One region of the Mucilaginibacter sp. NFR10 genome, then DNA from elsewhere that is predicted to be linked to it. Evidence: riboswitches for the same ligand, from Rfam matches in the RefSeq annotation. Region 1 holds a riboswitch; the other holds the start of a gene.
What was found. A riboswitch is a leader RNA that binds a small molecule or an ion and turns the genes downstream of it on or off. The one in region 1 is predicted to bind thiamine pyrophosphate.

Region 1 (16,696 bases):
CAAACCCAGCTATTTATCGAAACACCTTTCCGCAATAACCCCATGCTTGAGGAGATCCTGAAAACAGGCAATCCCAAAACCAAGCTTTGTATAGCCCGCGACCTGACCTCCGCAACTGAGTTTGTGCAAACTAAAACCATTGCCGAATGGCAAAAGAAAGTGCCTGACCTGCACAAGCGCCCAACCATCTTTTTACTCTATCACGGCAATAAATGACCATAAGCCAGCAGCATACCCCGGTTGTAATAGTAGGCGCCGGTCCGTCAGGTTTGATGATGGCCGCCCAGCTTTTGCGCTATGGTGTGCAGCCGGTAATTGTTGATAGCAAGCAGGGACCAACCACCCATTCAAAGGCGCTTGCAGTTCAGGCACGGTCTATGGAGATTTATCGGCAGATGGGCATTGTCGATAAAGTGCTCAATGATGGTAAACGGGGAGGAGGTGTACAGTTTAACCAGGACGGTGAAGAGGTTGCCAGTCTTTCGCTTGCCAATGTTGGCGAAATGCAAACGGCTTTTCCATTTATCCAGATGTACCCGCAGAGCAAAAACGAGCGGTTATTGCTGGATTTTATTACCCTCAACTGCTGCCCGGTATACTGGAACACATCGTTGCTGTCACTAAGCCAGGATGCTGATAAGGTAACACTGAAACTGCAAAGCGGCGAGGATAAAGAAACCATTACCTGCGATTGGCTGGTTGCGGCAGATGGTGCCCATAGCACTGTGCGCAAGCAACTGAATATTCCTTTTAATGGGGATACCTACCAGCACCAATTTTATTTGGCCGATATAAAAATAGACTCCGACTTTGGCGATAAGGTTAACCTGTTCCTCTCAAAAAAAGGTTTCGCGGGCTTTTTCCCCATGCCCGATGAACGGAGCTATCGTGTGGTAGGCAACCTGCCCGATGAGTTTGATAAAAAAGACGAGCTTCAAATTGAAGAGGTGTTACCGCATTTGCGGGATGTAACCCAACAACAGATCATTGTTGAACATACCAACTGGTTCACTACCTACCGCCTGCATCACCGCATGGCCGATAAATTCAGGAAGCAGCGCTGCTTTTTAATTGGCGATGCCGCGCATATCCACTCGCCGGTTGGCGGCCAGGGGATGAATACCGGTTTGCAGGACGCCTATAACCTGGCCTGGAAACTGGCAGGTGTGGTTAATAACCAGCTTAAGGTATCGGTGTTAGATAGCTATGCGCAGGAAAGGATGCCTGTAGCAAAAGAATTGCTCAATACTACCGACCGGATCTTTAAAATGATCCTGTCGCGTAACTGGTTCATTAACTTATTAAAGAAATATTTGCTGCCTGTTGTTTTAAAATGGGTATGGAGGAAGCCCAGCCTTCGCGAAGCCTTTTTTAAACGGGTATCGCAAACCGGTATCTCCTATCGCGATAGCGCCATAAACCTTAACTTAAGCCATGCCAGCCAGATCAAAGCAGGCGACAGGCTTCCTTATCTCAAAGTGTTCGACGAAAAACGGGAGGTGGAAACCGACCTGCATGAATGGTGCAGTAAACCGGGTTTTACGCTCATCTGTTTAGGCAAGCTCAAAGAGCTCGACCTGTTTACCATCGCCAAATGGATAACCCAAAACTATGGGGCCAGTCTCAACTTTTTTTACCTGCCGCCTTCAACAAAAAATCAACACATTTTCGATGCTTTCGCCATCAAAGAAAACCAAAAGAAAGCCCTCATCATACGCCCGGATATGCATATCGGTTTTTTAAATGATGTGGTGGATATTGATATGATGGATAATTATTTGCTGAATGTAGCGGGGATGAAGTCCATAGACGATGGTCAATAGTCCATAGCTCTTGAAGTTAAAAGTCACCTGTAGAAGTCAAAGCCTCATTTCTGTCACATTTACCATGGACTATCGACTATTGGCCATGGACTAATAAACCACCATCACCCAGCCGCTCATTAAATTCCAATTCTTTAAATCTATTATATAGTAATATATTCCTGACGGAATATCTCGGTAATGCTCACCACAGGATCGCCAAGGCTTTGCGCGTTTGTTTTGCGAACTGATAAAAAGAAAAAAAAAAGGCTGATTAGGGGGAGTAACTTTTTTGCTTCCAACGGAATACTGTTTTTAAAAAAGCGCCTGCATGTAACTACTAACATACAGACGCTACTATCGCAACTATTATGAAAAGGGGTATTAATAAACCATTTATGGGGTTATAATTGGTTTATGATATAAATATGGGGGCAAAGCCGGTTTTTATCAATAATGTATCGATGAATAGCGCTTTTGTATTGGTGAATGTAAAAGGAGTGGAAAATAGTTTAAACGCCTGTAAATAACCAGTTAATCAGTATCTGATCCGTTTGGATAACCGTAAACAGGGCAGCTCCACCAGGCGATAAAACAGGTAAGCAAAACTGATACTCACAGCAATGCCTGTTAAAAATTCAAACGCCCTGAATCCAAATGTTTTTGGCAGGTGCATACCCATAAAAGCTACAAGACTGCTCCCAACAACATCATGGGTAAGGTATAGCGAAAAAGAGATTTTGGAAAAAAACGCAATAACCGGATAGCGTTTTAACGGCAGTATTAAAAGGACAAGTGCCAGAAGGCCGGCAGCCATAGGAAGCCACCCCGCACCATATAAACCAATGGCAGTTACAGCTACGCCATATATCAAAACCTCAGCTACCCCCTTTTTACCTGTCAGGTACAGGTAATATAATATCCCAAGAGCAAAAAAAGGAAAAACGTTTAACAGTGTTGATCCGGGTACGGGTATAAATAAAGGCAATAAGCAAATCAGGGGCAGGGAGATGGCGCCCCATTTTTTTATAATAATTGGAAAGAAAACGCCGATGAACAGGTAATATTGCAACTCAATCCCCAGCGTCCAGTAAACGGGGTTTAGGTATGGGCGACCAGTAAAATTGTTGATATAAGCTAAGTGGGTTAATATGTTACTGATATCGGGCCGATAATTTGTGTTTAATAAATACCCGGCCAAAATGGTTAATAATATGGAGGCTATGTAAGGCGGCTCAATGCGTGCTATTCTTTTTAAAATGTACTTGGGGAATAAGGCCCAGCTATAATTTTCAGGAATAGCCCAGCAAATTATAAAGCCTGACAACAGGAAAAACATTTGAACGCCCAGCCAGCCGTAGTGCAGGCCGGGTAATGATTTGCCGCCAAGATGAAACAAAGCTACCGCCAATGAAGCTATTGCCCTGATATAATCAACCTGCTGGATATGTTGCCTGGTTTTATTCTCTGTTAAAGTCATTATATAAAAGCCAGTTGATTAATTGTTATTGATAAGCCAATCATGATAATTGCATTCATTTTACTTCTGTTTCGACCAGTTGCGTGCAAAATCATTATAGCTTTCGCTTACCGGCAGCTCAACATTTGTAAGCCGCACCTTACGATTTTGAATAGACCGGATCTTGTTGACAGGTACGATATAGCTGCGGTGAATGCGCTGAAATTTGGCGGAGGGCAATTTCTCCAATACCTTTTTCATGGGTATCAGCGTAAGGATGGTTTTATCATTAGTGATATGGATCTTGATATAATCCTCCATACTTTCAATATATTCAATAGTATCCAGATCTATTTTAACCATGCGGTATTCGGAGTATACATACAGGCTTTCGTCAGTTTCGTCGTCGGTGGGCTTGTTTTTGTACTTGTAGTAATCAAACGCCTTTTCAACAGCTTTGGTGAAGCGTTTAATATCTATCGGTTTTAAAATATAATCAATCGCTTCCAGTTCAAAACCCTCATACGCAAACTTTTTATAGGCGGTAGTAAATATTACCATGGGTTTAGTCTGCAAAGAGCGCACAAGGTCAATGCCGGTAACATCGGGCATGTTGATATCAACAAAAAGAAGATCTATTGGGGTGTTTTTTAAAAATTCGGCGCCGGTTATAGCATCTTCAAAAGTATTAACCATTTGCAATGCCGGGAAGCGTGATACATATTCGCTTATAAGCCTTAAGGCCAGCGGTTCATCATCAATGGCTATACATTTAAGCACCATAATTTAAGTTTGTAAAGTAAGTTGAACAATATACTCATTATTCAGGCTGCTTATATTGAACAAATGCCTGCCAGGATATCAATGTCCAGGCGCTGTTTGGTGTTGTTTATGCCGATGCCGGTATGCTGGTAATCACTTTTCCGTAAACCAAAAACCCGGTTTTTGCAGTAAAATGAAATATTGCGCTCATTAATATTAATTCTAATATCAATAGCAGCAGGTTCGCGCTTGCTTACGCCATATTTGCACTGGCCCCGGGTATTTAAAAAAACAGCGGAAAGGCCATGAACAGTCTTAACTTAAAAGTCTGTAGTTTAAGTAGTAAGTAAAGCGTACAGGTCAACACGTCAAAGCTTCGATTCAGACTCAAAACTTACCCATGAATAGTTTCACCTTTACCGTAGTTCTGAATTACCTGGGCTTCATACTCCAGAAATTGTTTCCAGCGGGCTTCAACATCAATTTCTTCAGCGTATTTTTTGGCCAGCCGAATAAACATAGAGTAGTGGGTTGCTTCGCTTACCATTAGTTCGTGGTAAAAAGTTGCCAGTTGTTCATCATTAATATTTTCGGACAGCACTTTGAAGCGTTCGCAGCTCCTGGCCTCTATCATGGCCGAAAACAGCAGCCTGTCAATTAGCTGGGCTTCGCGGCCTCCGCCGGTGATGATAAATTTTCTGAGCTCGTTCACATAGTTGTCCTTCCGCTCGCGGCCGAGAATATAACCGCGTTCCAATATAATATCATGTACGCGTTTAAAATGATCCATTTCTTCCTGCACCAGCAGGGCCATTTCCTGTACCAATTCGCTCAGGTTTGGGTTTTGAACAATAAGGGTAATGGCATTGCTGGCAGCCTTTTGTTCACAAAAAGCATGATCGGTCAAAATTTCTTCAATATTGCTCTCTACCACGTTTTTAACCCAAAGCGGATCGGTAGGCAACTGCAGTTTTAGGATGGTTTTCTCACTCACAGTACAAAGATAGTTTTTGGAGGTGAAAGGTTAAAGGCGAAAGGTAAAAGGTATTTTTACCGTGGAAATTAAAAAATGAAGACCATCTTTATGGGATAGCCTTCGTTATTGGCGCTTGATCCGGTATGAGTACCGGTTGCCGTGTTTAGCACATCATGCCGGCAGTAAAAACCATACCAGCAAGGTTTTTCTATAGCATTAGTTAAATCAACTAAAACTAAGCAGATCAATTGTAAATACCAAAACCGAATTTGCGGGGATGCTTCCGGCCGCACTATTGCCGTAGCCTTCTCTTGAGGGGATCACCAAAATAATCCGACCGCCGGTTTTTACATACGGCAGGCCCGATTGCCAACCCTTGATAAGGCCCTGCAGGCTTTGGTTAATGGTGCCCGAGTCAAATGTAGTTCCATCCAATAGTTTGCCGGTATAAGTTACTTTAACAGTCGATTTAATGGTTGGATTTGCACCTGTTCCCTGGATTACTATCTTGTAATAAACACCAGAGCCATCAGCAGTAGTATGAAAAGCAGTGTCAGTACCGATATAAGCTTTAATAGCGGCATCATCCGTGGCTGCCTGTTTTGAGGCATCGAATTTGTCTTTTGAGCACGAGGTGAGGATCACCAATGGGGCGAATACGAATAATAGAAATTTCTTCATTAGTTAATAGTTCTGTTTGGATTAATTTGACGCGCAAAAGCTACAGAACGCTACAATAATTGAACTTATTTTGGGAAGATTAGTTAAATTCTGTTAAATCGACGGTGAACACCAATACCGAATTTTCGGGGATGCGGCCTACGCCATTGGCACCATAGGCGAGGCCCGAGGGTACAATGAGCAATACGGTGCCGCCCGCTTTTACCAACGGGATGCCTATTTGCCAGCCTTTAATCAAACGGTCTAACGAGCTTGAAAAACCGCTTGCTTTATCAACCACCATATCATTTAACAGCGCTGCGGTATAATTTACAGTGACCAACGAATTTTCGTTAGGATTTCTCCCCTTGCCTTCGGATAAAACCTGGTAATAAATACCGGAGGGGTGTTTCTGCACTTTGATCTGCGGGTTGGCCTTCAGGTAAACGCGTATCAGCGAATCATCTGTTTGGGCTTGTTTAGCACGGTTTAATTTCGCTGAGTTATCACATGACATCATCAGTGTAATAATAACCGCGCTTAGCAATAGAACGTATTTTTTCATGAGGGTTGGCCAAATAAAAGCCCCCTTTGCAATAAAGGAGGCTCAGTGTATGTTTTGGGTTGGTTAAACCGTTGTTTTTATTTTTAGTTCGGTCATTTGTGCTTCGGCAATGGTTGATGGTGAATCGATCATCACATCGCGGCCCGAATTATTTTTAGGAAATGCGATCACATCGCGAATTGAATCCAAACCTGCAAATATCGATGCCAAACGATCGAAACCAAAAGCAATACCACCATGCGGAGGTGCTCCATATTCAAAAGCATCCATCAAAAAGCCAAACTGTTTTTGTGCTTCCTCCGGCGAGAAACCAAGGTGCTTGAACATCAATGATTGCAAGCCGCGGTCGTGGATCCGGATAGAGCCACCACCAATTTCGGTACCGTTGATCACCAAATCATAAGCATTGGCACGTACAGCTCCCGGTTCGGTATCCAGCATGGCAATGTCTTCGGGTTTTGGCGAGGTGAACGGATGGTGCATAGCATGATAACGGCCACTTTCTTCGTCCCACTCCAGCAACGGGAAGTCAACAACCCATAGTGGTGCAAAAGTATTTTTATCGCGCAGGCCTAAACGGTTGCCCATTTCCAAACGTAGCTCATTCAGTTGTTTGCGTACTTTATCGGCACCACCGGCCAGGATCAGCATTAAATCGCCTTTTTCGGCATTGAAAGCAGCGGCCCAGTTGGTCAGCTCATCTTCATTATAGAATTTATCGACTGATGACTTCAGAGTACCATCCTCATTGTAACGGCAGTATATCATGCCGGTTACACCGATTTGCGGGCGTTTTAACCACTCGGTAAGCTCATCAACCTGTTTACGGGTATAACCTGCGCAGCCTTTGGCGTTGACGCCAACAACCAGTTCTGCATTGTCAAAAATGCTAAATCCTTTGCCTTTAACAATGTCATTCAGCTCAACAAACTCCATCCCAAACCGCAGGTCGGGTTTGTCAGATCCGTATAAACGCATAGCATCTGAATACAACATGCGCGGCAGTTCAACCAAATCAATACCTTTTACAGTTTTGAACAGGTGACGGGTAAGGCCTTCAAATATATTCAGAATATCTTCCTGGCTTACAAATGAAAGTTCACAGTCGATCTGCGTAAATTCAGGTTGGCGGTCGGCACGTAAGTCCTCATCCCTGAAACATTTTACGATCTGGAAATAACGGTCAAAGCCGCTTACCATCAATAATTGCTTAAAAGTTTGGGGCGATTGCGGGAGGGCGTAAAATTCACCTGCGTTCATGCGGCTTGGCACCACAAAGTCACGCGCGCCTTCTGGAGTCGATTTGATCAGTACCGGGGTTTCAACTTCGATGAAATCAAGCTTATCTAAATATTTACGCACTTCCTGCGCCATCTTATGGCGAAGTACCAGGTTGTTGCGGATAGGGTTACGGCGCAGGTCGAGGTAGCGATATTTGGCACGCAGTTCCTCGCCGCCATCGGTTTCGTCCTCAATCAGGAACGGCGGCAGCTTGGCGGCATTAAGCACTTCAATATCAGTAACGGCAATTTCAATTTCGCCGGTTGGGATTTTGGTATTCTTGCTGGCCCGTTCAATTACATCACCGGTAACTTTGATCACAAACTCACGACCAAGCCCGCGGCTTTTTTCGCGCAGGGTAGCATCTGTATCTGTGTTAAATATCAATTGGGTTAAACCATAACGGTCGCGCACATCGATAAAAGTGGTACCGCCCAAATCGCGCGATTTTTGTACCCAACCGCATAAAGTAACGGTTTGGCCTAAATGGCTGATATTTAATTCGCCGCAGGTATGAGTTCTAAGCATAACAATGTTTTATAAAAGTCTGCAAAAGTAGGGTTTTAGTTGGAAGTCTGGAAGTCCGAAAGTCGGAAAGTCCGAAAGTAACAGTATTCTTTCTGCATAATCTATAGGCTTACTGGCTTTTGAGTGCAGATATTCAGCTTTCGGACTTCCTGACCATTGACTTTCGGACTTAAATCCTATCTTTGCCTCAATAATTCTCAAGGGGTGCCTTGCTTTGGTTGCAAAACAAACTGCAGATTGTTTTACCAAACTGAAAGACGGGCTGAGATCATACCCAGGGAGTAAGTCAATAAGTACTAAGTTTTAAGCCTTAAGTCAAAGCGACTTTGGACTAACGACTTCCGGCTCACGACTTCCCCCCACACCTGATCCGGATAATGCCGGCGGAGGGATAAAGGTAAATAAGTTAAGTGTACTGCCGCGTTACCCTGGCGCGCAGATGGTTTAACTCAATTTTTGTTACAACATTTTGAAAAATTTATTTGTGGCTGTTATGGCCCTGTTGTTGCCTGTTATGGCATCGGCCCAGCTTTCCATTTCGGGGAAAGTAACCAATCAATCCGGCGAAGCATTGCCCGGCGCAACTATCACTATTTTAAACCCGCAGCAAAGCACTATTACAGACGCTGCAGGTAAGTATAGTTTTAACGATCTGAAAAAAGGCAATTATACCGTTAAAGTCAGCTATATCGGCTATCAACCTTTAACCAAAAGTGTTACACTTGCTGCTAATCAATCAATCAACTTTTTATTGGGCGGCAGTACATTTACTGCTGATGAGGTTACTGTAACAGCTACCCGTGCAGGTAAAAACTCACCTACAGCATTCACTAACCTCAGCAAAAAAGATCTCGAAAAAAACAACTTTGGTCAGGACCTGCCTTATTTGTTAAATCAAACGCCATCAGTGGTAATCAACTCGGATGCAGGTACAGGTATAGGTTATACAGGGATCCGGATCCGCGGGTCGGACGCATCGCGTATTAACGTAACCGTTAACGGCATTCCTTTAAATGATGCTGAAAGCCAGGGCGCATATTTTGTCGATCTGCCCGATTTTGCATCATCTATCAACACCCTGCAAATCCAGCGTGGTGTGGGTACTTCAACCAATGGCGCAGGTGCCTTTGGCGGTAGTATCAATGTACAAACCGCTACCCGCAGGGACACCGCCTATGCTCAGCTCGATAACTCAGCAGGTTCATACGGTTCACTAAAAAACACCGTAAGTGTAGGGACAGGTCTGCTTGGCGGCAGGTTTAGTATCGACGGGAGGTTATCGCGCATTCGATCTGATGGGTACATCGCCCGTGCATCATCCCGTCTGAAATCTTTTTTTGTGAGCGGTGCTTACTATGGTGATAACAGCACCTTGAGGCTTAATGTATTCTCGGGCCATGAGCGTACCTACCAGGCCTGGAACGGCGTGGCCGATTATGTAATAGGTGATGATACCCGCCCGGATAACCGCACTTATAACGAATTGGGAGATATGGGTAACGGAACCTTTTATAAAGACCAGGTTGACGATTACCTGCAAAACCATTACCAGTTACTGTACGATAAAAAGTTTTCGGATAAACTGTCGTTCAGCGGGGCCCTGCATTACACTCATGGCGAAGGTTATTACGAAGAGTACAGGAAAGGTGATGCGGTAAGTAATTATGGTTTATCACCTGTTATTTATGGTACCGATACTATTTCAACCACTAATCTTGTTCGCAGGCTGTGGCTTAATAATGATTTTTATGGTGTTACTTATGCCTTAAAATATCAGCCTACTACCAAACTGAACTTCAATCTTGGTGGCGCCTACAATGAATATAAAGGTGCGCATTATGGTAATATTATTTCTGCCGAAGAAAGTATAGGCGTTGGTCCTAACTATCAATACTATCGGGATGATGCCAAAAAGAAAGATTTTAACATTTTTGGCCGTGCCGAATGGCATGTAGATAAATTTTTGTTGTATGCCGATATGCAATACCGCCACATTAATTATTCGTTCTTCGGTATCGACAAAAACCTTAACAATGCGCAGCAAACAGCGCAGTTAAACTTCTTTAACCCTAAAGCAGGTGTTACTTACCAGTTTAATGAGCACAGTAATGTGTATGCCTCCTTTGCGGTGGGCAACCATGAGCCCAACCGCGATGATTATGTCGACTCGCCTCCGCAAAACCGGCCGAAACCAGAAAACCTGAAAGATTTTGAGGCCGGCTACCGCTTCAGCTCACCTGTTTTTAGCGGGGAGTTGAATGGTTTCTACATGCTATATAAAAATCAACTGGTATTAACCGGCTCATTGAATGATGTAGGCAGCCCGGTGCGTACCAACGTAAAGGACAGCTACCGCGCGGGTTTGGAATTCAGCGGAAAAGTGAAAATCACTGATCAGTTAAACTGGAGCGCTACCGCAACGCTCAGTACTAACAAGATTAAAAACTATCACCAGTTTTTCTCTAATTATGACGATGGCTCGCTGGTTGAAGAAACTTTTGCCAAAACAGATATTGCCTATTCGCCGTCTTTCACAGGTTCAAGCGTAATCAGTTACAGTCCTGTTAAAGGCGGAGAAATTGCCTTCATCAGCAAATATGTGGGTAAGCAATATTTAGATAATACCATGAACCATAATCCCGAAGGTTTTGGCATAGCACCCGATAATGCCGCTAATCCTTATGCCGCCAACCGTTTGCTGAACAGCTTTTTTGTGAACGATGTGAGGCTGAGGTACAGCTTCAGTGTTCGCTCAGTTAAAAACATAACTATAGGCTTGCAGGTTAATAATATCTTCAGCGAGAAGTATGAAAATAATGGGGCTACCTACCCGGATATTGAAGGAGGACATGTAATTAACTACAACTATTACTTCCCGCAGGCGCCCCGGAACTTTATGGCATCGTTGAGTCTGGGATTTTAATGGGCACTAATTTTATATCGAAACAAATTTTACGAATTGGATCGAATTTCACGAATTGAAAATTAGGATATGCAACACTGGCTCGACCTGTTCATTGAACAAATAAAGGAAACTACCTGGCTGCAATGGCTTGCTGTTGCGCTGGGTGTTACCGAGGTGCTGCTGGCCCGCGTAAATAACATATTGTTGTACCCGGCAGGAATATTGGGTACGGCCATCTCGATATTTCTGCTGATGGAAGTTCATTTATATGCCGAATCGGTACTGAACGGCTACTACATTGTAATGAGCGTTTATGGCTGGATCTACTGGATAAAGAAGCGTAACGAGCCTCCGGTAAAAATTACCTACTCCACCAAAAATGAATGGATAATAAGTTTGGCGATCAGCATTGTGGGTGGGGTGGTATTTTATTACATGATCAAAAACCTACCTGCTAAGTATTTTACACCGTCAAACGTGCCCGGCTGGGATGCTTTGGTATCCTCTACCGCCTGGGCAGGTATGTGGTTGCTGGCACGCCGTAAAATGGAGAATTGGATTTTTTTGAACATTTCCAACTTCTTCGCGGTGCCGCTTCTGTTTTACAAAAAGCTGCCTATGTTTGCCATGCTCACCATCTTCCTGTTTATTATAGCGATATGGGGCTATTTTGAATGGAAGAAACAAGTCGAGGCAGAGCGGTTGGTGGTTGGAGATTAGAGGTTAGGAAGAATGTTCAATGGCCAGGTTGTACCAGGTGTTCAATTTTAAAAAGTGTAAACACCCGGCGTTTTTTGAAAAATAAACATGGTTGATAACCAATGCTTTACGAATTGATTAAAATTCAATTTTAATCAAATTGAACGCCTTGGTTCTGGTAATCAGTACTTTGTGTTTTTAAGGAGCCGAATCATTGAACACCCGTTTTTCAAAAATTGAACACTGACAAAATACTGTCAGTATCTTTTGTTATCCTGATGGTAAATTGAGTATTGTCTGTTACGCTTTAAGCCTTTTGCTTTCAGCTTTAAGCTAAATAAAAAATGCATCCATCACAAAATTTAAAACCCGAATGGGTAGATATCATCCGGAAAGCAGCTCCTGCAGCTGAGCAGGCCGGCAAGCTGCAGCCCGATCAGCTGGCGCTTATTTATGAACAGGGCTGGTTTAAATTTTTAGTGCCGAAAGCTTATTCCGGTTTGCAATTGGCCTTGCCGCAAATGGTACGACTGGAAGAAAGTTTGGCCTGGGCCAATGGCAGTTTGGGTTGGGTTGTGACCCTTTGTGCCGGTGCAGGTTGGTTTGGTGGATTTCTGGATCCGGCTTTAGCTGCAGAGATCATGACCAATCCGCAATTGTGCCTGGCAGGTAGCGGTGCATCAACAGGTACAGCTACCATTAGCGGAGATGGCTATATCATCAACGGTACCTGGAAATATGCCAGCGGTGCACATCATGCCACACATATCACTGCAAATTGCATCATTAAAAAAGGCGATGAAACTGTTTTGAATGATGATGGTGAGCCACTGATATTACCTTTTATTTTTGATAAAAAAGATGTACGCGTTTTACCGGCCTGGAGGTACGTTGGCATGATGGCCACCGGAAGTGATGCCTATGAAGTAAAAGACCTGTACGTTGATAAAAATCGTTGTTTTAAGATCGACCCGCAGTATACGGTTGTAAACGAACCTTTATATCGCTACCCCTTTCTGCAATTAGCCGAAGCAACGCTGGCCGCTAACCTTTCGGGATTAGCTGTTCATTTTCTTGACCTCTGCGGACCGGCGTTTGATGAACGGATGAAAAACCCGCGTTTAACCAACCCTCAAAAAAGATACATTAAACAATTACTGGCCGATCAAACCACCTTACTCAATGAAATCCGTGCGGAATTTTACGAGGTTGTTGATAACTCATGGAACAACTTTGACTCGGATGATAATAATGGCTTACCGGAAGTAAGTTTAATGAGCCGGAAGCTGGCCAAAGTTTCGCGCGAAAGTGTGGATAGGCTTTATACCTACTGTGGTTTATCTGCCGCCAACCCCGATACGGAAATTAACCAGGTATGGCGGGACCTGCATACCGCAGGTCAGCATTCGCTGTTAACCTTTGAATCGATTGATTAAAAGATATTCAGTTAGCTCGTTCGTAACCCCGTAAAAAATCGGAATGACGTTTGAAATTTATTTAAAGATGGTGCATGGAGCTGCGTTAGGGATGGGAGCGGATACCGGCCTGTGGCTAAGGCCTTGTGCAGTATGAGCGTACAGCCCGGGCCGCAGGCAACGCCCATATTTATAAATCAATTAAAAAACGCATCCGATAATCAATAACTTACATTTACGTCATAACGTCCCTTCAGAGCCTCTCGCAGAGAGACCCTGAGGGAACATAAACTTGATTCCGGTAAAACACACCTTTCGCCTTTTACCTTTATCCTTTCACCTCAAATCAAACCTTCGCAAACTTCTTCACCGTTTCGGTTACATGTGCCAAATGGTGGTTGCTGTGCCATGCGTACAGGGCCAGTCCTTTTTTCAGCGATATCGTTTCGCCCGAGGCCGGATGTACAAATGTGCGTGCCCATTCGTTTTCGGTGAAACTTTCAAACAGGGCTACAAAATGCTGATGGATGCCTTCCAGCATTTTTAATGATGGCTCAACCGGCAGGCGGTAATCTGGCAGCAATGCCCAGTCGGCCTCTTCATATGGCTTTATAGTTGGGTTATTTTCAGTAAGGGCAAGCTTAAAGCGGGTAATGGAATTCATGTGGCTATCGGCCAAATGGTGAATCACCTGGCGTAGTGTCCAGCCGCCGGTGCGGTATGGCGTATCCAGTTCCTGGTAATTAAGGCCGGCAATTGCATGACGCAGCTTCCCCGGCAGGGTAGCAATATCTTCAATCCAGCCGCGCATATCTTCGGTAGTGTATGAAGCCGGGGGCGCAAACTTCCCAATAGGGTATTTCATTTGTTCGTCTGTCATCATAAATGTTAAAAAAATTTAAATTAGGCATTATTTTATACTACCACAAGCTTTTGGCCTATTTTAGCGTTCTGTAGATTGTTAATTTAACTAATGATAAAAAAGTTACTGGCGGTACTTTTAGTTTTTAACTGTACGCTATCCTTTGCGCAAACCATTAAAACCGACATATTAGTTGTAGGCGGAAGCGCAAGCGGAACAGCAGCCGCAATACAAGGTGCACGAAGCAAACTGAAAACCATGCTAGTTGAACAAAGCCCCTGGCTTGGCGGCAGCATGACAGCTGGCGGGATGAGCATAGTTGAAGGTAACCGCAATTTACCAACAGGCATCTGGGGCGAGTTCAGGCGCAGGGTGCGGGATTTTTATAGCAAAACCCCGGGTTATGATACGGCTTACAATGCTACGCTAAGATTTGAACCATATACCGGGGCCGCTATCCTCAAAAAAATAACCGATACGGTAAAAAACCTCACTGTAAAACTAAATACCCCATTTACAGGCATTAAAAGAGATGGCACCGGTTGGGATGTAACTATCACCCTCGACGGGAAAACCGCTACCGTAAAAGCTAAAGTAGTTATTGATGCTACCGAAACCGGTGATGTGGCCGCCAAAGCAGGCGAAACCTACGTTTATGGTTTTGAGGCTAAAAAGCAAACTAACGAAGCCCTGGCGCCTGATAATGAATCGGCACAGTTGCAGGACCTTAGCTGGATTGTTATTTTGAAAGATTTTGGTGCCGCGGCAGATAAGACCATTGCCAGGCCCGAAGGCTATGATGCCGCGGCGTACACTTGCCTTAAGGGTAAGAATATTAAAAAAATGCTTGATGATGGCAGGCTGCCCAATGATAAATACATGATCAAATGGGCCGAATGCGGAAACCAGTTCCCAGTTGCCCCTGATAATTTAAAGCCGGAAAACCGGGAAGCTTTTTATGCCAAAGCACGCTTGCATACTTTAGGATTGATCTACTATCTGCAAACCGAACTGGGCTACAAAAACCTCGGTTTGGACGAAGACTTTACTACCCCCGATCATTTGCCATATCTTCCATATTTGCGCGAGGCAGGTCGCGCGACAAAAGGTTTGGTGAGGATGATGCTGGATGATGTGTACAAACCTTACGACCGCGAATCAAAACTTTACCGTACAGCCATTGCCGTTGGCGATGCCTCGCCGGGGCAGCATTATACAGATGCCAATGCTCCGAAAGTTATTTACCCGCCTTTCCCTGCTTATGGAGTGCCGTTAGGAGCTATCGTATTGAAAGATCTGGATAATTTACTGGTAACGGAAAAAGCCATGTCGGTAACGCACCTGGTAAATGCCAGTACCATGTACCCATCCGTACAAATGGCCATTGGACAGGGTGCCGGTGCAACCGCAGCCTATTGCGCCTTTTTTAAAACCACTACGCAAAACTTAAATGTGCGGATAATCCAGGGCGAGCTGCTCGACTTTAAAGCCTGGATCATGCCCTTTGCCGATATTAAACCAACCGACCCGTATTTCCGGGCCATGCAACAGATAGGAGCTTCAGGGTTATTAAAAGGTGTACAAAAAGCAGATGGCAATACCGCGCGTTTGTTATTTCAGCCTGATTCCTTAGTTGCCACAGCCGAAATCAAACCAACGCTGGAAGAGATTTATACTCGGGGCTTTTTATGGTTCAATAAAGAGAAGCCCGGCCCGGTGTTCACGGTAGGAAACCTATTATCGTTTATCAGCGAAACTACGCTAACCGATCCGCATACTTTGGAGATTGCCATGCAAAAGGTCTGGAAAGATCAATATAAATTCAGTTCTGCTTTTGATATGAAACGGCCGGTAACCCGTCGTGAATTTGCTATACTGGCCAACAGGTTTTTTAATCCTTTTGCGCGGTCGGTGGATATTGCGGGGAGGATGGTGAATTGACGATCATTTAAAATATCATTTTGACCTAAAAAGAGAAGTGCTGTTCGAAGTCTCTGACTTCGAATTAAGTATGCCTGCAGTCTGAGACGACAGAACCCAAAACATTTCCTGTAGTTACAAACTACAAATATAATGGTCCAAAGTCAAAGACTTCGGGCAGTAGGGGTGACATGATTAAAAACGGGTGTCATGCTGAGTGATTTAAATCCGTTGGATTCTGAAGGAGCAATGACATCTCCTCCACGTCATTGCTGAGTTACGAAGCAATCTCTTATAGGCAGACAAGGTGCTTAGTGGTATTGAACTTACATCGTCGCGCTCTTGGCCGCGCGGGGCCAGATACTTTTGTCTTGACACAAAAGTATCCAAAAAGTCAAGTCAGCAGATAGGCTTCTTTGCGCTCACCCACCCCACAACCCGTCGCGCCGGCCTTTGCCCTGCAAAACGGGCAGAACCACGGGCTGCAATTATTTTGCCCGCTACGCTCGCGCTTTCCCAATGCTTCTGCAAAAACTTGCTATGCCCCTTCCAGCGCTCAAGGTCACCATTGTTCTGCCCGCTTTCATCCGAAGCTTACCTGCTGACGGGAACATTCTTTATTTATTATGTCATGGGTAGCCTGTCGAAGCATAGCGGGCTGGGCCTCTGTGCGCGACCCTTCGACAGGCTCAGGGTGACAGGCCCTCTTTTGTCATTTCGCTTTGAGAGCCCGCCGGATTTAAACGCTACTCATGACAAAAAACAGGTAATGATAAACCTGTCTCGGCAATCGTTAACATGCCCCTGCAGAACCAAGTTTTTATAACTCCAATTCCAACTGATCTCCCGGCCCAAGCTCTTT
Region 2 (16,696 bases), on a different contig from region 1:
TGGACATGACCAACCTGGCGCCATTTGCGCAAGCTGACTTAATGATCATTCGGGACCTGGTGTTCAAAACGGGGTTCCGGTATGAACGTGTTAACATTGATGTCGACAACTATCGTACATTACGCATCACCAATGCAAGCGGTGCTACGGTAACTCCATCATTTGATGTAACGGGCGGCGTATTGAAATATAATACCGCTTTGTTTAATGCCGGTTTAAAGTATAATCGTTTTCAACTGTTCAGCCCTTATATAAGCTTCTCCCAGGGTTTTTCTGTAATGGACATCGGTTTAGCTTTACGCGATGCCAGGGTGAACAGCATTAATAAGATCAATACCGATGCTGTTAAAGTGAATAATTATGAGGCGGGCTTTGAAAGCCGTTATCAAAACCTGGTATTTTCAGCTTCAGCCTATCAAAGCACCTCTAAGTTGGGAATTGAGGTATTATATGATCCGGCCACCGGCTTATTTAATACCGCGCGCAGTCCTGAAAAAATATACGGTTTTGAATTAGCTGCCAGTTACATGTTTAGCCGCCGGTTAACCATAGGCGGTAGTTACAGTTATACAGAAGGAAAAAGGGACGTTAATCAAAACGGGAAATACAATGACCCGCAAGATGCCTACCTGAATGGCAGGCGAATCTCTGCTCCTAAGATTACCGGTAATGTTATTTATTCACCAATCCGGGTGGTGGACATAACCCTGAATTATACAGGAATTGGCAACCGTAACCGTTTCGCAAAAAATGCTGCCGGTATCTACAATGGCAATGAAGGAGCTGTAAAAGCCTATAACCTGTTCAACGTGGCTGCCGGGTATAAAGTGAATAAGAATACCCGATTGAGCCTGGGCATTGAAAACCTGTTTAATGAAGACTATTTTCCGGCACGTGCACAATGGTTCATGCAACCGGGATTTTATTCAAAAGGCCGGGGCACGGCGTTTAACTTTGGTATATCAGTAAGGTATTAAAGACAGGCTGATCAGCACATCCATGATACAGGCAGTGAGTGCATATATCGTGGATGTGCTGTCCCTAACCGGATAACCGGGCATGCAGGGAAATGGCATATGAAAAGCACGTTTTCCTGAAAAGCAGCGATATATGCCTTCAGAAATTGAGCTTCGCCAACTTACGAGGCTTAAAAAAATGATTAAGAGGGCCGCAGCCCTCGCCGGTCTTTACATTCTGCCCTTCTTTGATGGCGATACTAACGTAACTCCCGGCCGAAGCAATGGCTTCGGTTATGGATTGCCCTCGTGCTATATAAGCTGCGATAGCTGAAGCCAGCGTGCAACCTGTTCCGTGTGTGTTTAAGGAGTTTATAAAAGGGTAAGCGAAAGTTTTTCTTACACCTTGCCGATCAGCATATACGTTGTAGAGTTCAAGCCCATCTAAGTGGCCGCCTTTTACAAGAACGGCCTGGCTACCTAAATCTAACAATGCTTCTGCCGCGTTTATCATATCATCAACATTGCCGGCATGTTTGCCCGTTAGTTGAGTTGTTTCATTCAGGTTTGGCGTGAGCAGGGTTACCATTGGAAAAAGTAGCTCCTTCATGGCAAGCAATGCTTCGTTATTTGCCAGTTGTTTTCCGCTGCTTGAGCTGATAACTGGGTCGAGGATGATGGGTAGCGGTTCGTATTTTTTTAAAGCATCGGCTACCGCCTGCACAGTTTCCGCATTTGGCAGCATCCCGATCTTCACTGCCAAAGGCCGGATATCGCTCATTACTGCGCTGATCTGATTTTGCACCATTGCCGGTGGAATAACGTGAATATCAGTTACTCCCAGGGTGTTTTGCGCGGTAATGGCAGTAATGGCTGAGGTGCCGTAACAACCCAGGGCGGCAAAGGTCTTCAAGTCGGCCTGAATGCCCGCACCGCCGCCGCTATCGGAGCCGGCAATGGTTAATACCGAACAATATTGATAATACTGCATAAGCGCGTTTTAAAAGTTAAAAGCGTTAATTCCTCCTTTTAAACTGAAGGCTGCTATCCCCGACAAAGACCTGGTTTGCTGAGCCGCTATTTTACTGCGTTGGCCGGTTTGGCAAATAAATACCAGCTTTTTACCGCTTGGAAAAATATTAGCGTGTTCTTCCAATTCATAAAGCGGGATATTTATTCCTCCTATATTTTCATCGTCAAATTCATAGGTTTCACGCACATCAACCAGGTAAATTTGGTCGGGTGTTTCCGCCCTCCATTTTTTAAAGGTGTCGGCGTCGATTTCATTTATAACTTTGTCACTTTCAACCGGCTGAGAAATGTTAACCGGGAGTGAAGGCGTTGCGGCAGAAATTTTGAAAATACTGATGCTGTTGTCAAGCGCATTCAGGGTTAACAGTTTGCCTGATAATAGCTCCCCAATACCGCAAATCAACTTAATGGCTTCGTTGGCCATATAAGTACCTATTATACCAGGTAACACGCCAATAACACCAATTTCGGCACAGTTGGGTACTTCATTTTCTGGTGGCGCTTCAGGAAATAGGTCACGATAGCCGGTGCCGCCCTGATGATTAAACACCGATACCTGTCCCTCAAATTTAAATATCGATCCGAATACCAGCGGTTTGCCAAGGGTGACGCAAGTATCATTCACCAGATAGCGGGTGGTAAAGTTATCAGAGCCATCTATCACCAAATCAAAGCCGGTTATCAGTTGTTGGGCGTTGGCAAGGGTAATCCTTTCTGTATATGTTATCAGCTCTACAAAAGGGTTAAGCTGGTTTAGTTTTTGCTTGGCTATCAAAGCCTTTGGCTGGCCAATATCAGCGGCAGCATATAATATTTGCCGGTGCAGGTTGCTGATATCAACCATGTCATCATCCACAATACCAATGGTGCCTACTCCGGCTGCTACCAGGTACTGCAAAATGGGGCAACCTAATCCGCCGGCACCTATCATCAACACCCGGGCTGCTTTTAGTTTTTCTTGTCCCTGCAGGCCCAACTCGGGCAATATCATCTGCCGGTTATACCGTTTCAATTCTTCACGCTCAAGCATATTCTTAGGTTAAACAGCTATCCCAATCTTTCCAAACCGCTTCATAGCCCTGTTGGGTAATTATCTTTGCAATCTCGGCCGGGCTGCGTTCATCCGAGATCTCGAACTGCTCCAGCGACTCAGGTTCAACAGCATATCCGCCCGGGTTGGTTTTTGAACCGGCGCTTATAGAGGTGATACCCAGCTTGATGATATTATTGCGAAAGTTGGCAGATTCGCGCGTAGATATCGAAAGTTCAACCTCTTCGTTAAACAAACGATAAGCGCAGATCAGTTGTACCAGTTCGCGGTCATTCATTTCTACCTTTGGCTCGAGGCCGCCGCTAAAAGGCCTTAACCTTGGGAACGAGAGGCTGTATTTAGTTTGCCAGTATTTTTTTTCGAGGTAGTTAAGGTGCATCGCGGTGAAAAAACAATCAGTGCGCCAGTCTTCCAAACCTATTAAAACGCCCAGTCCCATTTTATGGATCCCGGCCAGGCCCAACCTGTCGGGCGTTTCCACCCGGTATTTAAAGTTTGATTTTTTGCCTTTGGGGTGGTGTTTTTTGTAATCCTCTTTATGATAAGTTTCCTGGTATACCAGCACGGTATTGAGGCCATAAGGCGTTAGCTGTTGATAGTCTTCCAGATCCATCGGTTGCACCTCCATCGAGATATGGGCAAAATGAGGCCTGATCAGTTCGAGCACTTTTTTAAAATAATCAACATGCACATTCACGTTGTCCTCGCCGGTTACCAGTAATACATGCTCATAGCCCATCTCTTTAATAACGGCCACTTCCTGCATAATTTCCATTGGCGAAAGCGTTTTGCGTTTTACCTTGTTATCGTAACTAAAGCCGCAATAAGTACAGATGTTGCTGCATTCGTTGGATAGATAAAGCGGCACGTACATCTGCAGCACCTTGCCAAAACGTTTCAGGGTCAGGCGCTGGCTGATCCGCGCCATTTGCTCCAGGTAGGGCGCTGCAGCAGGTGATACCAGGGCCTTAAAATCCTCCAATGTTCGTTTATCTGCGGCCAGGGCGCGTTCAACATCCGCGCTGGTTTTAGCGTAGATGCTGGCCTTGGTATCATCCCAGTTATAGGTTTCAAAAATGTCGTTAAAACTACTCATCTAAAAAAGAAGTAAGTGGACTACTTGCCATAGCATGTGATACCGGTTGTGCCAGTTTTGCTTCAAAAGCCATCCGGCCGGCTTTAACGGCCAGTTTAAATGCTTCGGCCATTTGTACTGGATTACTTGATACCGCGATGGCGGTGTTTACCAGTACGGCGTCGGCGCCTATTTCAAGCGCTTTGGCTGCATCAGACGGAGCACCTATACCCGCATCAACAATAACGGGTACGCTGCTTTGGCTGATGATGATCTCTAAAAAATCGATGGTTTTAAGGCCCTTATTACTACCTATCGGCGATCCTAAAGGCATCACGGCCGCAGTACCCGCTTCTTCAAGCCTTTTACATAATACGGGGTCGGCATGGATATAGGGCAATACTATAAAACCCAGTTTCGCCAGTTCTTTGGTAGCTTTTAGGGTTTCTATAGGGTCGGGCATCAGGTATTTGGGATCGGGATGGATCTCCAGTTTTATCCAGTTGGTTTCCAGCGCCTCGCGGGCAAGTTGGGCGGCAAACACAGCCTCCTTAGCATTCCGCACACCTGAGGTATTAGGCAGCAGGTTAATATGCGGATATTTTAAACGCAGCAACAGATCGTCGTTGTCGTTGTTTTTTACATCAACACGCTTTAGGGCTACGGTTACCAGTTCAGAGCCTGAGGCCAGCAAAGCCTCCTCCATCATGGCAGGCGAGTTAAATTTGCCGGTGCCTGTAAATAAGCGCGACTGAAATGTTTTATCAGCGATGGTTAACATAGTGTTGATTTTAAGCTTCGTTAAACGAAGGTTGATTTAAATGATGGTATAATTCCGAAACCACTTGCCTGGCGTTGGTGGCGTGGGTGATGGCGCCGGACAGCGCAACACCATATACGCCGCTTTGTATGATCAGCGGTATATCGGCCGGCACAATGCCGCCGATAGCGATTACCGGGATACTCATATTTGCAAGACGCATCTGATCCATAATATCCCAATAACCGTCCAGCCCCAAAATAGGGCTCAGCTTTTGTTTGGTAGTTGTAAAACGGTAAGGGCCAAGGCCGATATAGTCGGCGCCCTCGGCAACGCGCTGTTTTACATGCGCAAATGTATTGGCCGTACCACCGATGATCATATCATGGCCAACAATCTGACGGGCCTGTTGTATGGGCATATCCTGTAAACCCAGGTGCAGCCCGTGGGCACCCGCCTTTTTTGCAATTTCAGGATGGTCGTTCACTATTAATCTGGCACCGTACCCGTCACAAAGTTTAACGGCCTCGATGGCATATTGCAGAATGATGTCTTCGGGCTGATCTTTAACCCTCAACTGTATCCATTTACAGCCCGCATCCAAAGCCGCTTTGATAGCGCTAAGGTGCGTGCCATTTTGAGATTGTTGAGAGATATAATGCAGTTTATCAATCATGGATTTAATTGTTCGGTTTGTTTTTTAATGCTTATAAAATTGGAAACAGCCTGCTTGGGATCTTGCCAGATAGCACCCAAAACCGCCGCTCCGTCAAAATTCATTTTTTTTAGCAGGTTTAAATTGGTTATATCCACGCCGCCAAGCGCTATTATTTTTGGTCCGGACTTATTACGGTCTAAACAAAAACCGGCAGGCAGCATGCTTTGATAACCTGGCTTGGATATGCTGTTGAACACCGGGCTTAAAAATGTGTACTCAAAATGTTTTAGTGAGGATGTGGCGCTAACATCATGTATCGAAGTACTCAATCGGTAACCCTGATTAAGCTGAATATTTAAATCCAGGTGGTCGCTTTTGATACGATCCTTTTCGGGATAATGTAAATAGTGCATCTCAAAAACTTTGGCCAGCCTATGATGCTGATGACAAACTATAGCATGATGATAGGCCTGGTCAATCTGAGTAATCAGATTGGTACATTGATCGAGATTCCAATCCGGTTTGCGCAGATGGAAGCGCTGTAACCCGGCCCCGAACAAGCGATTGATTATTTGTGCTTCATCCGTCACAGTATCCGGGGCCGATATCACGATCAATTCCATTACAGGTATATTTCGCTGCCTTTTTCGGCAAACTCTTTTGATTTTTGTTCCATGCCACGGGTTAGGGCGTCGGCTTCGTTAACACCATTCTCTTTGGCAAAGTCGCGCACATCCTGGGTTATTTTCATCGAGCAGAAGTTTGGCCCGCACATCGAGCAAAAGTGCGCGATCTTGGCTCCCTCGGCAGGCAGGGTTTCATCATGAAATTCTTTAGCCGTATCCGGATCCAACGACAGGTTAAACTGATCTTCCCACCTGAACTCGAAACGTGCCTTGCTCAACGCATTGTCGCGATACTGCGCACCGGGATGACCTTTGGCTAAATCGGCAGCATGGGCAGCAATTTTGTACGTGATCACGCCGTCTTTAACATCTTTTTTGTTGGGCAAACCCAGGTGTTCTTTAGGGGTCACATAGCACAACATAGCGGTACCGAACCAACCGATCATGGCAGCGCCGATAGCCGAAGTAATATGATCATAACCCGGAGCGATATCGGTAGTTAACGGACCTAAAGTGTAAAAAGGCGCTTCAGAACAATGCTTTAATTGTTTCTCCATGTTCTCTTTGATGAGGTGCATGGGTACGTGGCCGGGGCCTTCAATAATGGTTTGCACATCGTGCTTCCAGGCTATTTTGGTCAGCTCGCCCAGGGTTTCCAGCTCGCCAAACTGCGCGGCATCGTTGGCATCGGCAATACAGCCGGGGCGCAAGCCATCGCCCAGCGAGAAGGCGACATCATACGCTTTCATGATCTCGCAGATCTCTTCAAAATGCGTATATAAGAAATTCTCTTTATGATGGGCCAGGCACCATTTGGCCATGATAGAACCACCGCGCGATACGATGCCCGTAATACGTTTGGCCGTTAAAGGCACATAGCGCAGTAAAACGCCAGCATGAATGGTGAAATAATCAACACCCTGCTCTGCCTGTTCTATCAACGTATCCCTGAACAGTTCCCAGGTAAGGTCTTCGGCTTTGCCGTTCACTTTTTCGAGCGCCTGGTAAATAGGCACGGTACCTATGGGTACAGGTGTGTTGCGGATGATCCATTCGCGGGTTTCGTGAATGTTTTTACCTGTCGAGAGGTCCATAATGGTATCGGCGCCCCAGCGGCATGCCCAAACGGCTTTTTCTACTTCTTCTTCAATACTCGAGGTAACTGCCGAGTTGCCAATATTGGCGTTGATCTTAACCAAAAAATTACGGCCAATGATCATCGGTTCACTTTCGGGGTGATTGATATTTGATGGGATAACTGCGCGACCGGCGGCTACCTCTTGTCGTACAAATTCGGGCGTAATGTAACCTTTAGGTGTGTTGGCGCCAAAGCTATGGCCCTGGTGCTGTTGGCTCATTATATCATATTGCCCGTTCAACTGTTCTTTCAGCAGATCGATGCGTTGGTTTTCGCGTATGGCGATGTATTCCATTTCGGGCGTGATAATGCCCTTTTTGGCGTAATGCAGTTGCGACACATTCATGCCTGCTTTGGCGCGGAAAGGTTTACTTTGGTAGCCAAAACGTAAATGATCAAGCTCTTTACTGTTTAAGCGTTCGCGGCCATATGCTGATGATATGCTATCCAGCAGCTCGACATCACCACGCGAAGTGATCCATTTTTCGCGCAGGCGGGGTAAACCTTTTTTAACATCGATGGCTATGTTTGGATCGGTATAAGGGCCGCTGGTATCGTAAACAGTTACCGGGGCGTTGGGCTCGGTTTCGCCAAAACGGCCATGTAGTTTGGTGTCGTTCAGGCTTATTTCGCGCATGGCCACGTCAATGTCGTGCAATTGTCCTTTAACGTAAATCTTACGCGACGCCGGAAACGGTGTTTGCGTGATGGCTTGTGCTGTAGGTGTTTTTTCTGTTTTCATAAAAGGCTATTGGGTGTTTATCCTCCCTGGGTGGCTTTAATAATGATGATTTTATCGCCCCGATTGAGCTTGTGGTTTTCCCATTGGGTTTTGGGAACAATAGCTTCGTTGATGGCAATGGCCAGCCCCCGGTCAGGGTGCTGCAAGACATCAGCGAGCAAAGCCCGCACATTGCAGTTATCAGGCACAATAAAATTTTGTTGATTAACGGTTACTTCCATTACGTTGCATTAAAATTTCAACTGTAGGAATGTCCCCGTATTAGGAAAGAAAAAACAACACCAATAGTGTCGTCGTCACTTTTCCCTTCGCCAGCATTACCCGGATCAGGTTCAAAGGGTATTATCTCAGTCCGTCAGGACACCCCTAAAGTTGCAGTAAAGCTAAAGGAATAAAATTGATTAATCCAAATCAATTTTATGTTAAGACTATCTGGTTACTGCTGATGATAATTTGTTTTAACGTGTAAGTGTATTGAATATCAAGTGATTGAATTGTGTTAATGCTGACGAAAATAATTTGAAAGCATCAGGCAAATTATCGTCAGCTTAACTCAAAATCCATAAAATAATAAACTACTCTCAACCTGATGTCAAATAATTGTTAATCGGCAAAATCGGGCCGGTCAATAAAAATAAGTGTCTTATCTTAGCTGCAACTGAGTATGAACGCATTAGTTGATTTAATACAAATCTATGGGCTGTGGCTGGTATTTTTGATCACTCTTTTACAGAGTGTTGGATTGCCGCTGCCTGCATTTGCAGTATTGATTGTAACTACTGCTGTAACGCCTGCAACCGAAGCTAATATCATCATACTCATTTTAACCGGATCACTGGGTACCTTAGCAGGCGACCTTATATTATATTTTGCCGGGAAGAGATACGGAACAGGGATCCTTGGGAAATTATGTAAAATTTCTATGTCACCGGATACCTGTGTTCGCAGTACCGGCGATATTTTTGAACGCTACGGCGCCCCTGCGTTAACCATTGTTAAATTTATTCCGGGGCTGTCAACACTGGCACCTGTTGTTGCCGGAGTTTATGCAATGCGGGTGACATTATTTGTGTTTTTTTCATCTATCGCAGCACTTATCTATCTCGGCGCGGCGGTGACGCTGGGTGCAGTTTTTCGGCACCAGGTTGATGGCTTGATCGCTGCATTAAGTCATTATGGCACGATGGGCGGTTTATTTGTCGTCGTGTTGTTCGGTTTATACCTTTTGTTCAAATGGCTGCGTCGTTATCGCCTTATCAGGCAGTTTGAAACGGATAGGTTAACTGTGAATGATTTGATAGAACTGATTGACGGAGAATCGAACCCTGTGATACTTGATGCACGTCCGATAGATCAGCGCACAAGAAATGGATTTATACCGGGCTCAGTTCCCATAGACGAAAACAGTTTTAATGATATTGCCGACCGATATGCCGGGCATAAGGAGATTGTTATTTACTGTTCGTGCCCCAATGAAATAACCGCTGCAAGATATGCCGAGAAATTGCGTAAAGTTGGCCTGAAGCGCATCCGGCCTTTAGTAGGAGGGATTGATGCATGGGCCCAATCAGGCCAGCAGGTTACATTTCTTTGAAGCCTATTCAAATTCAATTGTTTAATGTAGAGACGCATCATATGCGTCTTCCGCATACAGATGCCTGATGTTCATGAACTGCTAAGCAGCCTGGCCTATGGGAGAAGCATGTGATGCGTCTCTACATAAAAGCAATATCAGCGCTTGTTGCAAACGACCGCAAGATTAAAGCAATAAGCCCCCGCTAAATCTCCCCCGGAAGGGGAGACTTTTTTGATCTGCATTTTTTTAAGCCCTCCCTTCCGGGGAGGGTTTGGGTGGGGTTTTTACCCATTCCCCACACGCTGCATTTCATCGGTTGCTCCGTTGTCGCGCTTGGCCGTTTTGAAGGTTTTGCCGAACCGATAAGTGAACGCAAGCACTACTACGCGACTATCGCGTTTAATTTTAAAATATTCGGTAGCGTTAGGGAACTGCGTTAAGCCTTCCATGGCGTTGGTATAGAATATATCGCGCATGCTCAACTTCAGGGTCGCCTTCTTTTTAAGTACCGACATGCCCAGCCCTGCCGAGAGTTGCCCGGTAGGGTATAGCCGTTCCTGCACGTCATTGCGGGCGCGGGTGGTATAAAAGCCCGATACCTCGCCTGTAAAACGTTTGCTAATGGTGAACTGGTTGCTGGCGTTGAGGTTAAGCTGGTTAATATCTGATGTGTAATGATTGCCGTTAAAACCGCTCAGCTTTTTGTAATTGTACAGCGCCTGTGCTGTTAGCGTCCACCAGTTGGTGGGGGAGGCCGTGATAGCTTCGGATATGCCGATGATATACGTGCGCCCCACGTTGCCCTGTGTATACAGCAAAATGCCCGCAAGGGTAGGGTCGCTCAAAAAGATCTGCGAAAAGTAGTTGTTGATATTGCTGTAAGATACCGTGGTGGTGAGCAGGTTTTTGTATTGATGGCTCAGCTCCAGGTTCCAGCTGTATTGGGGTAAAATATAAGGGTTGCCCGTTTGATAAGTGTACTTGTTAATGATAAAATAAAATGGGTTAAGCGTTTGGTAAACCGGGCGGTCAATGCGGCGGCTTACCGTTAAAGTAAAGCTATTTGCAGTATCGGCCTGGTAACTGAAATAGCCGCTGGGAAAAAAGCTGCCGTAGTTGCGCGAAAAGGCCGAATCTTTTTGCAGCACATTACCCAGTTGATGGGCGTGATAATCGGTATGCTCATAACGTAAGCCTACCTGATAGGAAATGGCCTTATGCTTGCGCTCCCATTGCGTGTAAACCGCGTGGATGTTCTCACTGTAAAGGAAATGGTTACTGCGGGTCAGGTCATCAGTCCATTGGCCCGCATTGAGGTTTTGGTAACCGGCGGAGTTATCGGTACTGCTGTGTGCCGATTTCCAGCCCGCCTGAAATTGGCCATCGCTGTCGGTTTTAAGCGTATAGTCGGCTTTGCCAGTGAATATGTTGATGGTGGTGGGGATGTTGGCGCGTGTAGATTCGTTATAACCGCCGGTGGTTTGCAGGCGGTTGTTGAAATTCTGGTCGCTGGTAATGTTGTAGTGCAGCCAGTCGGCATCAGCGCTGATGTCCTGGTTTTTGCTGATGGCATGGCGGAGGCTCAGGCTCACCTGGCCGTTTTTAAACCGGCTGTTATTGGCGTTATCGGTAGCGATGACCGAATCTGCCGCACCACTGGAGTTGAGCCAGCGCGCCGAAGCCGTATTGTTACCCTCGCGGTGGATCATGGTTCCGCCAAGCACAATGCCAACCGTGGCTTTAGGCGAAACTTCATAGTCCAGCCCCGCTTTGGCCGTATTGTTCAGCAGTGTGCCGGTGAAGTGCGATGGCTGGTCCAGCGTTGCGGTGGTCGCCCCGTCGGCGCCGGTGTATTTGCGCAGCGCGTACAGGTTGGTAAGGTATTTTTGCCGGCTGATATTGTAATTAAAGAAAGTGCTGACGCGCCCGGCGCGGTAATTGAGCGTGAGCGTGTTATTGGTTTTGAAGTAAACACCCTGCGCCGCCGTGGCCGTAACCGACCCGTTGAAACCCTTTTGCCGGTTCTTTTTGGTTTTAATGTTGATGATCCCCGCATTGCCGCTGGCATCATACCTGGCCGTAGGGTTGGCAATCAGCTCAATCTGCGCCACCTGGGTGGAGCTCATGCTGCTGAGCAGGTTGTTGAGGTCGGCGCCGGAGAGGTAGGTAGGCTTGCCGTCTATCATCACCAGCACCCCGGGCTTGCCCTGTAAAGCAATGCCGCCATTACGGTCGACCATTACCCCCGGCGATTTCTCCAATACCTCCAGTACCGTGGCCCCCACATTCGTAACCGAAGCATCAACGTTTACGATCACCTTTCCCTGCTTCACCTCTACCGGCGGCGTTTTGGCAGTGATGTTCACCTCTTTCAGTACAGTACTCAGGGCTTGTATGCGGATGGTATCCTGCTTAATATTCTCCGCAATGGTATAGCTGCGGGTGGTTTGGGGCTGATATCCCGTATAAGTTACCGAGAAGCTGAATGCTCCCTGCGCAATGTTCTGAAACCTGGCCTGGCCGCGGGCGTTAGTTACGATCATACTGGCCTGTTTGTTTGCCTGTATCAGTTTAACGGTAGCACCATCGGCGGGCTGGGCGTTTTCTTTAACAACTATCAGCGTAAACTGCTGTGCAAAGCCGCCCAGGGGTAACAGGGCCAGTAGAAAGAGTAAAAGTGTACGGGTCATTCAGTCAATCCTAATAATCCCGTAAGATAATCAGGGTTAGGCTGATGTTTGCAATTTAAGGTGCGAAAATATGGGTGAAAATCACTTTTTTACTTTGAAAGTCACTGGTATGCCGCATCTAAACCCAACCCTGCATACCCGCGCCAGGTTGGGAAACTATCAACATTAACGCCTTACGCGGTTTAAATTAAAGGCAACCAGGTATTCGTACACTGGCTCGGGGGCGAAACGATCCGACGGTATCACTGTTTGTGCCTTCATCACCTGGTTCAATTGCGTTTTTACCAGGGCAAAAGTCGCTTTTAACAGTTCGGGCAGTACGCTTGTCGCTACTGTGGGATAGTACTGTTTCTCAAAAGCTTTTTTCTCAGCGGCGGTAGCCATTTGTACCTCCCAATGCTCATCGGGTTTAAAACCATTCTCCAAAGCGGTATTACCCAGGTCATAAATATATTCGCTGGCTTTGTAGTGTGCTGTTTGTTTATCGGTCATTCTGATATTTATTGTATGAGGATTTATCTTGTTTATTGTTGCAATGGTTAATTAAGCCTTAGCTCGCTTTAGCGACTTTGACAGCGGTAGGCCCTTTTTGCCCCTGTTCTATTTCAAAGGTAACTTTGTCATTTTCTTTGATGGCAAAAGAAGCCGCGTTGACATGAACAAAAATGCTTTCCTGGGTTTGCAGATCTTTAATGAAACCGAACCCTTTAGATTCATTAAAGAATGTTACTGTGCCTTTTCTTACAATTTCTACTTCAACTTCCTCCTGTTTTGGCGTACCGATGAGGATGTCCTGCGCCAATACCTTTTTCCGGTTACCGGGATCTTGTGGCACGGAGGTAATGTTGCCGTTTGCGTCAACATAGGCCAGCATATCTTCAAAACCCTGTCCTTTAACAGCGTTGGCTTTACGATCTTCGGCCTTTTCTTTTTTGTCCTGTTGTTTTTTGAGCTTTTTCTTTTCGCGCTCTTTCTTGTTAAATGTTTCGGTGGATCTACCCATGTTTTTGATTAAGTGTAACAAAAAAGCATCCCCCCGGATGGGAGGATGCTTTTAAAATGATGATATAGTGATTAAGCTATTTTTACATTTACTGCATTCGGACCTTTACGGCCTTCTTCAACGTCATAACTAACGGCGCTGTTCTCACGAACATTGTCAATCAGACCTGTTGAATGAACGAAGATTTCGCTGCCACCATTGTTAGGTGTGATAAATCCGAAACCTTTGGCTTCATTAAAAAATTTTACTGTTCCTTGTTGCATTATATTGTTGTTAATAAGTGTGCAATATAACTTTAATTATTGGTATATTTTACTTTTCGTAAAATTATTTAACATTTATTTAATTGATTGCTGCCGAAAAGGGCCTGGAGCGTTGTTTAATGGATGTTTTTGAGTCTTCTTTAGTTTTTAAAAAACTTGGTGTGCATTTTGATAAATGGTGTGCATAGCCGGCATGCTGCTCTTTTGGCTTTGCATCTCTTGTTGTGATCATTGCAACCGTGAAGTTGGTGTAAATAAAACTTTATTTACCTGAACACGGGGCCATAAGCATGGGCGCTTGCGGCAGCGTGAGAGGACACTTGCGGCAGCCGAGCGTGTACTTTGAGAGTCACGAGTATGCAACCGCTCTTTGTCGGCGACGCACACTCGTGCCTGATTGGGTTGGAATTTGCTTTAGTAAGGTGGCGGTACCTTTTGGAAATCAGGTTGATATAGAGCAGAATTCTGTTAGCCTTATGGCGTTTATTTCTCAGCCCTTCTTCCCGTAGTAATGCCCACACGGTTCCAGGCATTCATAGCAATAATTGCCATCATAACCTCGGTAGTGTACTGTTGGCCAAGTAGTTCAATAGCAGTGTCATATACTTTATCAGATACATGCTTGCCTGCTATCAAAGTCATCTCTTCGGCCAGGGCTAATATGGCCTGTTCTTCTTTTGAAAAAAAGTTAGTTTCCCGCCATACAGGTAACAAAATAATGCGTTGCGCACTCTCGCCTAAAGCGATGGCATCCTTACTATGTTTATCAATACAATAAGCACATCCGTTTAATTGGGAAACCCGTATTTTTATCATTTCCCAGTGCAGTTTTGATAGCGAAGATGTTGCCAGGTATCGCTCTAATCCCATCATCGCGTCAAATGCCTTTGCGTCGGCATCCTTTAAAAATTTGCGTTTATACATATTTGTTGTTAAAATATTATGCTCGTTTAATGATAAATCAATTTCCAATTTTTACTGATCCGATCTTCGGATAATTGCAGTGATTTTCGCATTCGATATTTGATTATAAAAATATATTTTTACCGGACTATCAAAATCGTCCAATTTGAATATAATAGGTAGTCCAATTTGATATGTATTCACTTGCAAGTCTAATTATCATTAGTTCAAATTCTGTTGAGCCGGTTTACCAGCAAATAGCGAATCAATTGTTGAAACTGATTAAAGGCGGAACATTAACTACAGGGCACCGCTTACCGAGTACCCGGGAATTATCCGAACAACTGAAAGTTCACAGAAAGACTATCGTACGCGCATACGATGAATTGTTAGTGCAAGGCTGGCTACAATCCGAAACCGGAAACGGCACTTTCGTAAGTGAAAAATTGCCATTTATAGCGCCGGAAAAATTAATGGCGAGGTCTACCCAAAAAGGGAGCAACTTAAAAACAGCCGGCTATAACATTGACAATGCCGACCATTTAGCCAGAAAGCTTATAAAACATACCAGCCAATATCATTTAGATGATGGTTATCCTGATGGTCGCTTAGCGCCGTTGACTGACTTATCAAGGGCTTACCGCACGCAACTACGGGCAGGCAACCAATATGTCCGTTTAGGGTATGGCGACCCTAAAGGTTCAATATGGCTTCGCGAAGAATTATGTACTTATTTTGCCGAAACCAGGGGATTGAATATCACTTCTGAAAATATACTGATCACCCGCGGCACCATCATGGGGTTATATCTGGTGTCAACAGCCTTACTTAAGCCCGGCGATAACATTGTTATTGGCGACTTAGGCTGGACCGGGGCAAATATGAATTTTTTACAGGCGGGGGCAAACGTTATAAAAATACCGGTTGACGGACATGGAATAATAGTAGATGAATTGCGTGAAATTTGTCGGGTAAAGCCTATCCGTATGGTGTATGTTACTCCACACCATAATTACCCTACTACAGTAGCCTTGCGGGCAGACAGACGGATGCAGCTATTGCAACTGGCAAAGGAATTTGATTTTATTGTTTTCGAGGATGATTACGATTATGATTTTCATTATCAAAACAAGCCTTTACAACCGCTGGCTGGCGCAGATGTTACCGGGCACGTGCTTTATTGCGGGTCGTTTACTAAAGCCATCGCCCCGGCATTTCGTATCGGTTACCTGGTTGGCCCCGAAAATGTAATACAGCGGTTAGCAACTTTACGCCGTATTGTAGATCGGCAGGGCGACAATCTGGTGGAAAACGCGGTAGCCGAGTTACTGCAATTAGGCATCATACAAAAACATGTACGTAAATCATTGCGGGCTTATCATGAGCGGCGGGACCTATTCTGTGAGTTATTAAAATATCACCTGCAAGACAAAGTTGATTTCAAAATGCCCGAAGGCGGAATGGCATTATGGGCAACGTTTGACCAATCAATTAACATTTACGACCTGCAAAAACAGGCCCTGGCCAGGGATATTTATATTAATGATGGTTCGGGTCAATTTACGCGCCAGTCGGCCGAACAATCACTTCGATTGGGTTTCGCATCCTCAACTGTTACAGAATTGGAATATATAGCCGAAACTCTCGGAAAATTAACATCATGCCAGGTAAGCTTAAAATGAAGAAAAATGTATTTTAACGAAAAAATAGCTTTGATAACAGGAGCCAGCAGCGGAATAGGTCGCGCTATTGCCGAAGCATTAAATAAGGGAGGCTACAGGCTGATACTGGCGGCACGCCGGGAGGAAAAATTGAAGGAGCTACAATCTGAATTTGTAGATATTATTCCCGGTGATCTTTCCTCTGCCGGTTACCAGGATGCATTGGTAGAATATATTTACAAAACTTACGGAAAATGTGATTATCTGTTCAATTGCGCGGGAACGCTTCATACCGGCACCATAGCGGAAACGGATATTGATAAAATGACCGGAATGTTGCGGTTAAATATTGAAGCTACCTTCAGGTTAACTTATTCTTTACTCAAGCGTTTCAAAATTCAGGGATATGGGCATGTGATCAATTTGTCGAGCGTGCTGGGTACCAAAGTACGCCCTACGGCCGGCGCATATGCAGCCACCAAATTTGCTATCGAAGCACTATCTGAAGCTTTACGCATGGAACTTGCCGGAACAAACATCCAGGTATCCTGTATAGAGCCCG

Region 2: another riboswitch for thiamine pyrophosphate. It lies ahead of thiS (sulfur carrier protein ThiS); the one in region 1 lies ahead of BLP33_RS19040 (TonB-dependent receptor).

What each region holds. Positions count from the first base shown of each region.
Region 1 is NZ_FMTV01000006.1:1,411-18,106, reverse strand. It holds gene BLP33_RS19085 (SAM-dependent methyltransferase) at 1-216, shown strand, start outside; gene BLP33_RS19080 (FAD-dependent oxidoreductase) at 213-1,823, shown strand; gene BLP33_RS19070 (acyltransferase family protein) at 2,341-3,282, opposite strand; gene BLP33_RS19065 (LytR/AlgR family response regulator transcription factor) at 3,343-4,044, opposite strand; gene BLP33_RS19060 (MiaE family protein) at 4,418-5,017, opposite strand; gene BLP33_RS19055 (FKBP-type peptidyl-prolyl cis-trans isomerase) at 5,225-5,680, opposite strand; gene BLP33_RS19050 (FKBP-type peptidyl-prolyl cis-trans isomerase) at 5,760-6,224, opposite strand; gene aspS (aspartate--tRNA ligase) at 6,288-8,033, opposite strand; TPP riboswitch at 8,224-8,442, shown strand; gene BLP33_RS19040 (TonB-dependent receptor) at 8,503-10,956, shown strand; gene pnuC (nicotinamide riboside transporter PnuC) at 11,026-11,658, shown strand; gene BLP33_RS19030 (acyl-CoA dehydrogenase family protein) at 11,982-13,073, shown strand; gene BLP33_RS19025 (YfiT family bacillithiol transferase) at 13,399-13,935, opposite strand; gene BLP33_RS19020 (FAD-dependent oxidoreductase) at 14,026-15,855, shown strand; gene dinB (DNA polymerase IV) at 16,655-16,696, opposite strand, start outside.
Region 2 is NZ_FMTV01000002.1:729,129-745,824, forward strand. It holds gene BLP33_RS10870 (TonB-dependent receptor) at 1-977, shown strand, start outside; gene thiD (bifunctional hydroxymethylpyrimidine kinase/phosphomethylpyrimidine kinase) at 1,117-1,947, opposite strand; gene moeB (HesA/MoeB/ThiF family protein) at 1,957-3,018, opposite strand; gene thiH (2-iminoacetate synthase ThiH) at 3,023-4,135, opposite strand; gene BLP33_RS10890 (thiazole synthase) at 4,128-4,895, opposite strand; gene BLP33_RS10895 (thiamine phosphate synthase) at 4,906-5,550, opposite strand; gene BLP33_RS10900 (thiamine phosphate synthase) at 5,547-6,155, opposite strand; gene thiC (phosphomethylpyrimidine synthase ThiC) at 6,155-8,038, opposite strand; gene thiS (sulfur carrier protein ThiS) at 8,056-8,259, opposite strand; TPP riboswitch at 8,325-8,416, opposite strand; gene BLP33_RS10915 (rhodanese-like domain-containing protein) at 8,703-9,632, shown strand; gene BLP33_RS10920 (outer membrane beta-barrel protein) at 9,899-12,304, opposite strand; gene BLP33_RS10925 (hypothetical protein) at 12,470-12,796, opposite strand; gene BLP33_RS10930 (cold-shock protein) at 12,855-13,307, opposite strand; gene BLP33_RS10935 (cold-shock protein) at 13,379-13,570, opposite strand; gene BLP33_RS10940 (carboxymuconolactone decarboxylase family protein) at 14,054-14,494, opposite strand; gene BLP33_RS10945 (MocR-like pyridoxine biosynthesis transcription factor PdxR) at 14,668-16,155, shown strand; gene BLP33_RS10950 (SDR family oxidoreductase) at 16,162-16,696, shown strand, end outside.